2 regions of the Streptomyces sp. NPDC092370 genome follow, and region 1 is predicted to be linked to the other one. Evidence: riboswitches for the same ligand, from Rfam matches in the RefSeq annotation. Region 1 holds a riboswitch; the other holds the start of a gene.
What was found. Region 1 has a riboswitch for S-adenosylmethionine ahead of ACIQHQ_RS04515 (aminotransferase class V-fold PLP-dependent enzyme). Riboswitches for the same ligand answer to the same signal wherever they lie in the genome.
Positions count from the first base shown of each region.

Region 2: another riboswitch for S-adenosylmethionine. It lies ahead of thrC (threonine synthase); the one in region 1 lies ahead of ACIQHQ_RS04515 (aminotransferase class V-fold PLP-dependent enzyme).

Region 1 is NZ_JBIVQO010000001.1:1,004,199-1,008,386, reverse strand. Features, by position in the region: gene ACIQHQ_RS04525 (rhomboid family intramembrane serine protease) at 1-124, shown strand, start outside; gene ACIQHQ_RS04520 (Lrp/AsnC family transcriptional regulator) at 121-402, shown strand; gene ACIQHQ_RS04515 (aminotransferase class V-fold PLP-dependent enzyme) at 495-1,877, opposite strand; SAM riboswitch class IV at 2,012-2,128, opposite strand; gene trpD (anthranilate phosphoribosyltransferase) at 2,201-3,265, opposite strand; gene ACIQHQ_RS04505 (cytochrome bc complex cytochrome b subunit) at 3,404-4,188, opposite strand, start outside.
Region 2 is NZ_JBIVQO010000003.1:147,438-151,625, reverse strand. Features, by position in the region: gene ACIQHQ_RS11890 (cold-shock protein) at 152-355, opposite strand; gene ACIQHQ_RS11885 (MoaD/ThiS family protein) at 803-1,078, opposite strand; gene thrC (threonine synthase) at 1,189-2,475, opposite strand; SAM riboswitch class I at 2,491-2,646, opposite strand; gene ACIQHQ_RS11875 (glucosyl-3-phosphoglycerate synthase) at 2,802-3,773, shown strand; gene ACIQHQ_RS11870 (trehalose-6-phosphate synthase) at 3,847-4,188, shown strand, end outside.

The sequences.
Region 1 (4,188 bases):
CGCCCACCTCATCGGGTTCGGTCTGGGCTTCGGCTATGCGTCGGTCCGCTACGGCCGCCCCACCAGCCCTACTAGAGTGAAGGCCGCCCCTGCTCCGGCCCCCGAGGGAGAGAACCAGCCGTGATCACCGCGATCGTCCTGATCAAGACCAGCGTGGACCGGATCCCCGAGATCGCCGAGTCGATCGCGGCGCTGGACAGCGTCAGCGAGGTCTTCTCCGTCACCGGCACCTACGACCTGATCGCGATGGTCCGGGTGAAGGAGCACGAGGACCTGGCGGAGGTCATCCCGGGCCGGATCAGCAAGATCCCCGGAGTGGAGGGGACCGACACGCACGTGGCGTTCCGTACGTACTCGCAGCACGACCTGGAGGCGGCATTCTCGATCGGCCTGGACAACTGAGGCCGTCGCGTCCCGCCCCGCGCGCGTGACCTGCTCACGGACACCCCCGAACCCGCCCCGCGGATGATCGTCCCGGGCAGCCGCCCACCGGCTCAGGCGGAGGTGTCCGGCACGCAGCGCCCGTCCTCGGTGCGGTAGTTCCACTTCGCCCCGTCCGTCACGAGCTCCCGCACCGCCCGCACGAACCGCTCCACGTGCTCGTCCGGCGTGCCCGCGCCGAAGCTGACCCGGATGGCGTTGAGCGACTTCTCCCCGGGCACGGCCTCCGGCGACCCGCACTCCCCCTGCGACTGCGGGTCGCTGCCGAGCAGCGTGCGCACCAGCGGATGGGCGCAGAACAGCCCGTCCCGCACGCCGATGCCGTACTCGGCGGACAGGGCGGCGGCGAAGTGGGAGCTGTTCCAGCCCTCGACGACGAAGGAGAGCACCCCGACCCGCGGGGCGTCGTCCCCGAAGAGGGACAGGAACCGCACCTGGGGAACGCCGGCGAGACCCTCCCGGACCGCGCGGATGAGGTACTGCTCACGGGCCACGAGGGTGTCGAAACCGGCCTCGGTCAGCGCCTTGCAGGCCGAGGCGACGGCGTAGGCGCCGATGACGTTGGGCGAACCGGCCTCATGGCGGGCGGCGCTGTCGTGCCACTCCACGTCCACTCCCCCGTCATCCCGCCGGCCGACCTTGCGGCTGGCGCCGCCGCCCGCGAGATACGGCTCGGCGGCGCGCAGCCAGTCGGCCCGTCCGGCCAGGACGCCCGAGCCGAAGGGCGCGTACAGCTTGTGCCCGGAGAAGGCGACCCAGTCCACGTCGAGGCCGGCGACGGACACCGGGTGGTGCGGGGCCAGCTGGGCGGCGTCCAGCACGATCCGCGCACCGTGGGCGTGCGCGGCCGCGGCGAGTTCCCGTACGGGCCACAGCTCGCCGGTGACGTTCGAGGCGCCGGTGACGCAGACCAAGGCCGGCCCGTGGCCCCCCTCGGTCGACACAGACCGGCCGGCCAGGGCGCGCTCCAGGGTCTCGACGGCCTCACGGGGGCTGCGCGGGGCGTCGAGGCACGTCACGCGGGCGTTGCGCCAGGGCAGCAGGGCGGCGTGGTGCTCGGTCTCGAAGACGAAGACCTGGCAGTCGGCGGGGAGCGCGGCGGCGAGGAGGTTGAGGGAGTCGGTGGTGGAGCGGGTGAAGATCACCTGGTCGCCCTCGCGGCAGTCGAGGAACTCCGCGACGGTCCGGCGGGCGTTCTCGAACAAGTCGGTCGACAGCTGGGACAGGTACCCGGCCCCGCGGTGCACGCTGCCGTAGTACGGCGCGTAGGCGGCCACGTCGTCCCAGACCCGCTGGAGGGCCGGGGCGCTGGCGGCGTAGTCGAGCGCGGCGTAGGTGACTTCGCCCCCGGTCACGAGCGGGACGGTGACATCCCGGCCCAGAACGGGCAGCGGGGCACAAACAGACTGATCGGCGGCAACGGTGGAGACGGACATGGGTGAACTCCCGTGACGGCAGGTGGAATCCGCCCGCGAGCACATACGGCTACAAGCGGGGGTGAAGGAAAGAGGGGATGCGGAGGCGGGGCTCTGCGGCCCTATCGCATTCGCTGGTTCACGAGAGACTCCTCGTCACGCGCTTGCCACAGACCTCGCTGCCTGCGGCCTGGTCTTCACCCGGGGCACCCCGCCACGGACGGAGGGTTGCCGGACAGTCGGCCGGGGCCTCATGACTGTCACTCATGACCTGCCGGGAACGTACGCGAAAAGATCGGCGTCCCGCAACCCGAGTCCGGATCGCGGGACGCCGTCCCGGTTCCCTACGTGTTGCTCGCGGCCACCCAGCGCTCCAGCGTCCGCTTCGCCGCACCGGAGTCGATCGACTCGGCCGCCTTCACCATCGCGGCGCGGATCTGATCGGCCAGTGGCGCGGTGGTGGGCTCCAGGGCCACCAGGGCCGCGGCCGAGTTCAGCACCACCGCGTCCCGCACCGGCCCCGTCTCTCCGTCCAGCAGCCGCCGCGCGACCTCCGCGTTGTAGGAGGCGTCCGCGCCACGCAGAGCCTCGACGGGGACCAGTTCGAGGCCCACGTCCCGGGGGTCGAAGGCCTCCTCGGTCACCTCGCCGTCCCGGACGATCCAGACCCGGGACGTGGCCGTGGTGGTGAGCTCGTCGAGGCCGTCGTCACCCCGGAAGACCAGGGACGAGTTGCCGCGTTCGGCGAACACGCCCGCGACGATCGGCGCCATGCGGGGGTCCGCCACGCCGACGGCCTGGGCCCGGACCCGGGCCGGGTTGGTCAGCGGGCCGAGGGCGTTGAACACCGTGCGGATACCCAACTGGCCGCGGGCCGCGCCCGCGTGCCGCAGCGCCGGGTGGAACTTCACCGCGAAGCAGAAGGTGATCCCGGCCTCCTCGGCCACCTCGGCGACCCGGTGCAGCGGCAGTTCCAGGTTGACCCCGAGCTTCTCCAGCACGTCGGAGGCCCCGGACGCCGAGGACGCGGCCCGGTTGCCGTGCTTGACGACCTTCGCGCCGGTGCCCGCGACGACGATCGAGGACATCGTGGAGATGTTGACCGTCTTCGCGCCGTCACCGCCGGTGCCGACGATGTCGACCGTCGCCCCGGGCACCTCGATCACGTTGGCATGCTCGTACATCGCGCGGACCAGGCCGTTGATCTCCTCGACGGTCTCGCCCTTGGCGCGCAGGGCCACGACGAACCCGGCGATCTGCGCCTCGGTCGCCTCACCGCGCATGATGCGGTCCATCGCCCAGGCGGTGTCGTCGGCGCCCAGGTGCCTGCCGTCCAGCAGGCCGTTCAGCAGCAGGGGCCAGGAGCGGCCCGCCGCGGTGTCGCCTCCAGCGGGGGTCACAGCGCTCATAAGCCGCTCCAGGGTCAGGCGTCCCGCACTACGGGACGAGAATCTCAACGAGGTCCACCCTATCCAGCCCCGAGCGCGGCGAAGGGCCCCGTCCGACGATCGGACGGGGCCCTTCGGTGTGGCGTGGCGAAGCAGTGATCAGTGGTGGCCGTGGCCGCTCGTGATCTCCCGGTACTCCTCGGCGGTGGGCTTCGGGATCTGGGCACCCTCGCCGTAGTAGGCGTCGCTGAGCTTGGCGCGCAGCTTCTCGGAGCCCTTCACCTTGCGCTCGACACCGTTCTCGTCGACCGTCGGGCCGATCTCGGCCGGCTTGTACTGCTCGTGCGCGGTGAGCGTGTACATCTGCTCCTGGCTGAGCGGCTCGTGCACCTCGATGAACTCACCGTGCGGCAGGCGCTTGATGATGCCCGACTCGCGGCCGTGCAGCACCTTCTCCTTGTCCCGGCGCTGCAGGCCGAGGCAGATGCGCTTGGTGACGATGAAGGCGATGACCGGTCCGACGAAGAACCCGATCCGGACGAACCAGGTCACCGCGTTGATCGACAGATGGAAGTGCGTGGCGACGATGTCGTTGCCACCGCCGATCAGCATGATGATGTAGCCGGTGACCCACGCGACACCGACGCCGGTGCGGGTCGGGGCGTTGCGCGGCCGGTCCAGGATGTGGTGCTCGCGCTTGTCCCCGGTGACCCACGACTCGATGAACGGGTAGAGGGCGATGATCGCGAGGAACACACCGAAGAGCACCAGCGGGATGAACACGCCCAGGACGAGGGTGTGGCCCCAGAGGTTGATCTCCCAGCCCGGCATCGCCCGGATCAGGCCTTCGGCGAAGCCCATGTACCAGTCGGGCTGGGCACCGGTGGACACCTGGTCGGGCCGGTACGGGCCCAGGACCCAGATCGGGTTGATCGTCGCGATCG
Region 2 (4,188 bases), on a different contig from region 1:
GGGCAAGCGCCCGGCGGGACCGGGACGGGCCGTCAGCCGCCCCGCGAACGCCGCCCGGCAGGGGTTCCGAACAGGCCGAAGGGCCCGCACCCCGGGGGGTACGGGCCCTTCTGAGAAGACCGGTCGCTTGAGCGTTGGTCGTGGTGCGCGTTCAGGCAGAGACGCGAACCATGTCGGCCTGCGGTCCCTTCTGGCCCTGCGAGATCTCGAACTCGACCCGCTGGCCCTCTTCAAGGGTGCGGTAGCCGTCCATCTGAATCGCGCTGTAGTGGACGAAAACATCCGCACCACCGTCGACCGCGATGAAGCCGTACCCCTTCTCCGCGTTGAACCACTTGACGGTGCCCTGAGCCATGCCTAACTCCCCTATTACTGGCCCTTGCACAGATCCACACTTCGCGGACCCGGGTCAGACCTCACCCCCCACGGTTGGGGGCGTGCGCCGGAACGCGTCGACCGCGGCCGAATGTATCTGTCCAACTGCCGTCTGCAACAGGTCAATCGGACGAGAATTCCGGACGCGCAGGGTCCGGAATGTAGGCAGAATTCGCCCGAATTCAGGGCAAATCGGGCTCCACAAAGAGAACAAAAGCCGCAAAAGATGCGCACACTTTGGCTACATCTTGTCGGGCCCGCGGAGGGAATTCAGGGTTCCGATCAGAGGATCGGGATCGTGTTCCCCAACTGTATCGCGCTCAATCACACAGAATTGCCCCCTCCGCTTCTCTCACGGAGGGGGCAATTCGGTGAACTCTCAGTGACAGCCGTTACCGAAGGTAATAATCGGGCCGGTCGACCGGGTTCAGCCGCCGGCGACGGCGGGAATGATCGACACCCCGGCACCGTCGGGCGTCGCCGTCTCCAGCCCCTGTTCGAACCGCACGTCGTCGTCGTTGACGTACACGTTGACGAACCGGCGCAGCTTGCCCTGGTCGTCCAGCACCCGGGCGGCGATCCCGGTGTGGTTCTTCTCCAGATCGGCGATGACCTCGCCGAGATTCGCCCCCTCGGCGGCGACCTCGGCCTGACCGCCGGTGTAGGTGCGCAGGATGGTGGGGATGCGAACGGTGACGCTCATGTCTTCAAAACCTCCGGTTGGGTGACAAACCTAGGGGCGCGGGGCTGTGCCGATCCACGGCTCCGCCGCGTGGGCGCGAACGACCCCCACCGGCCCGCAGGGATCAACGATCAGACGAGCCCAGCCGCCCGGAACGCATCCAGGCTGGGACGAATGGTCGCCGAAAGACCCGTGCCCGCCACCGCATCCAGCGTCTTGAGACCATCCCCGGTGTTCAGTACCACGGTCGTCTTCGACGGGTCGAGCACACCGCTCTCGATCAGCTTCTTCGTCACACCCACCGTCACACCGCCGGCGGTCTCCGCGAAGATGCCCTCGGTCCGGGCGAGGATCTTGATCGCGTCCACGACCTGCTCGTCGTTCACGTCCTCCACGGCACCGCCCGTGCGGCGCGCGATGTCCAGCACGTACGGCCCGTCCGCCGGGTTGCCGATGGCGAGGGACTTGGCGATGGTGTCCGGCTTCTGCGGGCGGACCACGTCGTGCCCGGCCTTGTACGCCGTCGACACCGGCGAGCAGCCCTCGGCCTGCGCGCCGAAGATCTTGTAGGGCTTGTCCTCGACCAGACCGAGCTTGATCAGCTCCTGCAGGCCCTTGTCGATCTTCGTGAGCTGCGAGCCGGAGGCGATCGGCACGACGAGCTGGTCGGGCAGCCGCCAGCCGAGCTGCTCGCAGATCTCGTACGCGAGGGTCTTGGAGCCCTCGGCGTAGTACGGCCGCAGGTTGACGTTGACGAAGCCCCAGCCCTCTCCGGCCGGGTCGCCGATCAGCTCGGAGCAGAAGCGGTTCACGTCGTCGTAGTTGCCCTCGATGCCGACGAGCTCACCGCCGTAGACCGCGGCCATGACGACCTTGCCCTCCTCCAGGTCGTGCGGGATGAACACACACGAGCGGAAGCCGGCGCGGGCCGCGGCGGCGCCCACCGCACCGGCGAGGTTGCCGGTGGAGGAGCAGGAGAGCGTGGTGAAGCCGAAGGCGCGGGCGGCCTCCAGGGCCTGGGCGACGACACGGTCCTTGAAGGAGTGCGTCGGGTTGCCGGAGTCGTCCTTGACGAAGAGCTTGCCGGCGTCGACACCCAGCTCGCGGGCGAGGTTGTCGGCCTTGACGAGCTTGGTCCAGCCCGGGTTGATGTTCGGCTTGTCCGCCACGTCGGCCGGAACCGGCAGCAGCGGGGCGTAACGCCAGATGTTCGCCGGTCCCGCCTCGATCTTCTTACGCAGTTCCTCGGTGTCGTAGGCCGAGAAGTCGTAGGCGATCTCCAGCGGGCCGAAACACTCCTCGCACGCGAAGACCGGGCCGAGGGGGACGCGGTGACCGCACTCGCGGCAGCTCAGCGCCGCGGCGGGACCAAGGTCTACGGTGGAGTCAGTGGTGCTTGCAACAGTCTGCGCAGCCATGTGAGGCGAGGCCCTTCCTCATCTTCCTCACGACGCGTTTCGCCGTGAGACGGATTTGGCACCTTCCCTAGCCGGGAGCCTCGCGAAGTGGTCGCCAGTGACCTACGAGAACCGACTGGAGGGTTGCCGGGGCTTCATCGGGCCGTTTCCCTCTGCCCCTCTGGATGAGCTGTATGTGGTTGTAGGCGGCGGGTGACCCCGGACATGCGATGGTCATCCGCGTTGTTCAAGACTGTAACCGACGACCAGGACAGTTGAGATAGCCGTCCGAACCGCGAGATGGATCACCGTCCGTCCCGCCCGGAGTACGCAGAGGAGCCGCCACGGTGCTGGAAGAAGTCGAGCGGTGGCTGAGCACCCGTTCCTGGTCCGTGAACGATCGCCCGCTCCACCAGATCCTGGCCGCCAAGCAGCGCACGGGCCAGACGGTCAGCGTCGTGCTGCCCGCGCTCAGCGAGGAGGCGACGGTCGGTGACATCGTCGCCGTCATCCGCCACGACCTGATGCGACAGGTCCCGCTCGTCGACGAGCTGGTCGTCGTCGACTCGGGGTCCACCGACCGCACGTCCGAGGTGGCCGCCGCCGCGGGCGCGCGGGTGGTGCACCGGGACGGGATACTCCCGCGGCTGCCCGCCGTGCCCGGCAAGGGCGAGGTGCTGTGGCGCTCCCTGCTCGTCACCCGCGGGGACATCGTCTGCTTCGTCGACGCGGACCTCAGGGAATTCTCGTCCGACTTCGTCTCCGGAATCGTGGGCCCGCTGCTCACCGAGCCGGACGTGGACCTGGTGAAGGCCATGTACGACCGTCCGCTCGGCACTGAGCTCGATTCGCTCGCCTCCGCCAGGACCGCCGGGCAGGGCGGCCGGGTCACCGAACTGATGGCGCGCCCGCTGCTCAACATGCACTGGCCGCGGCTGGCGGGCTTCGTGCAGCCGCTCGGCGGCGAGTACGCGGCCCGCCGTTCCCTGCTGGAGCGGCTGCCGTTCCCCGTCGGCTACGGCGTGGAGCTCGGCATGCTCGTCGACGCCCTGCACCTGGCGGGCCTGGACGCCCTGGCCCAGGTGGACGTCGGGGTGCGCAAGCACCGGCACCAGGACGGGCAGGCGCTGGGCCGGATGGCCGCCGCGATCTACCGCACGGCCCAGCTGCGGCTGGCCCGCGGGCACCTGGTCCGGCCGTCCCTGACGCAGTTCGAGCGGGGCGAGGACGGCTTCGAGCCCCGGACGTACTCCGTGGACACCGAGGAGCGTCCCCCGATGGTGGAGATCGCCGAGTACCAGGCGCGGAGAGCGGCCTGACCGGGGCCGTTTTCGGCCGCGCACGGCAGATCCGTACGTTTGAGCGTTTCCGGGCCGGGCTAGGTTGAGGTCTATGGCTTCAACGTACGGTGCTGCGCAGGTGCTGGTGGCCTCCAACCGCGGTCCGGTCTCGTACACGGTGGGCGAGGACGGTTCGCTGGACGCCAAACGGGGTGGCGGCGGCCTGGTCTCCGGGCTCTCCGCGATCGGTTCGGACGCGGACGCGCTGTGGGTGTGCTCGGCGCTGTCCGACGGCGACCGGGAGGCGGTGAGGCGCGGGGTCGGAGAGCACGGCGTGCGGATGCTGGACATCCCGGCCGACGTGCACGCCGACGCGTACAACGGCATCGCCAACTCGGTCCTGTGGTTCGTCCACCACATGCTGTACCAGACGCCCCTGGAGCCGGTCTTCGAC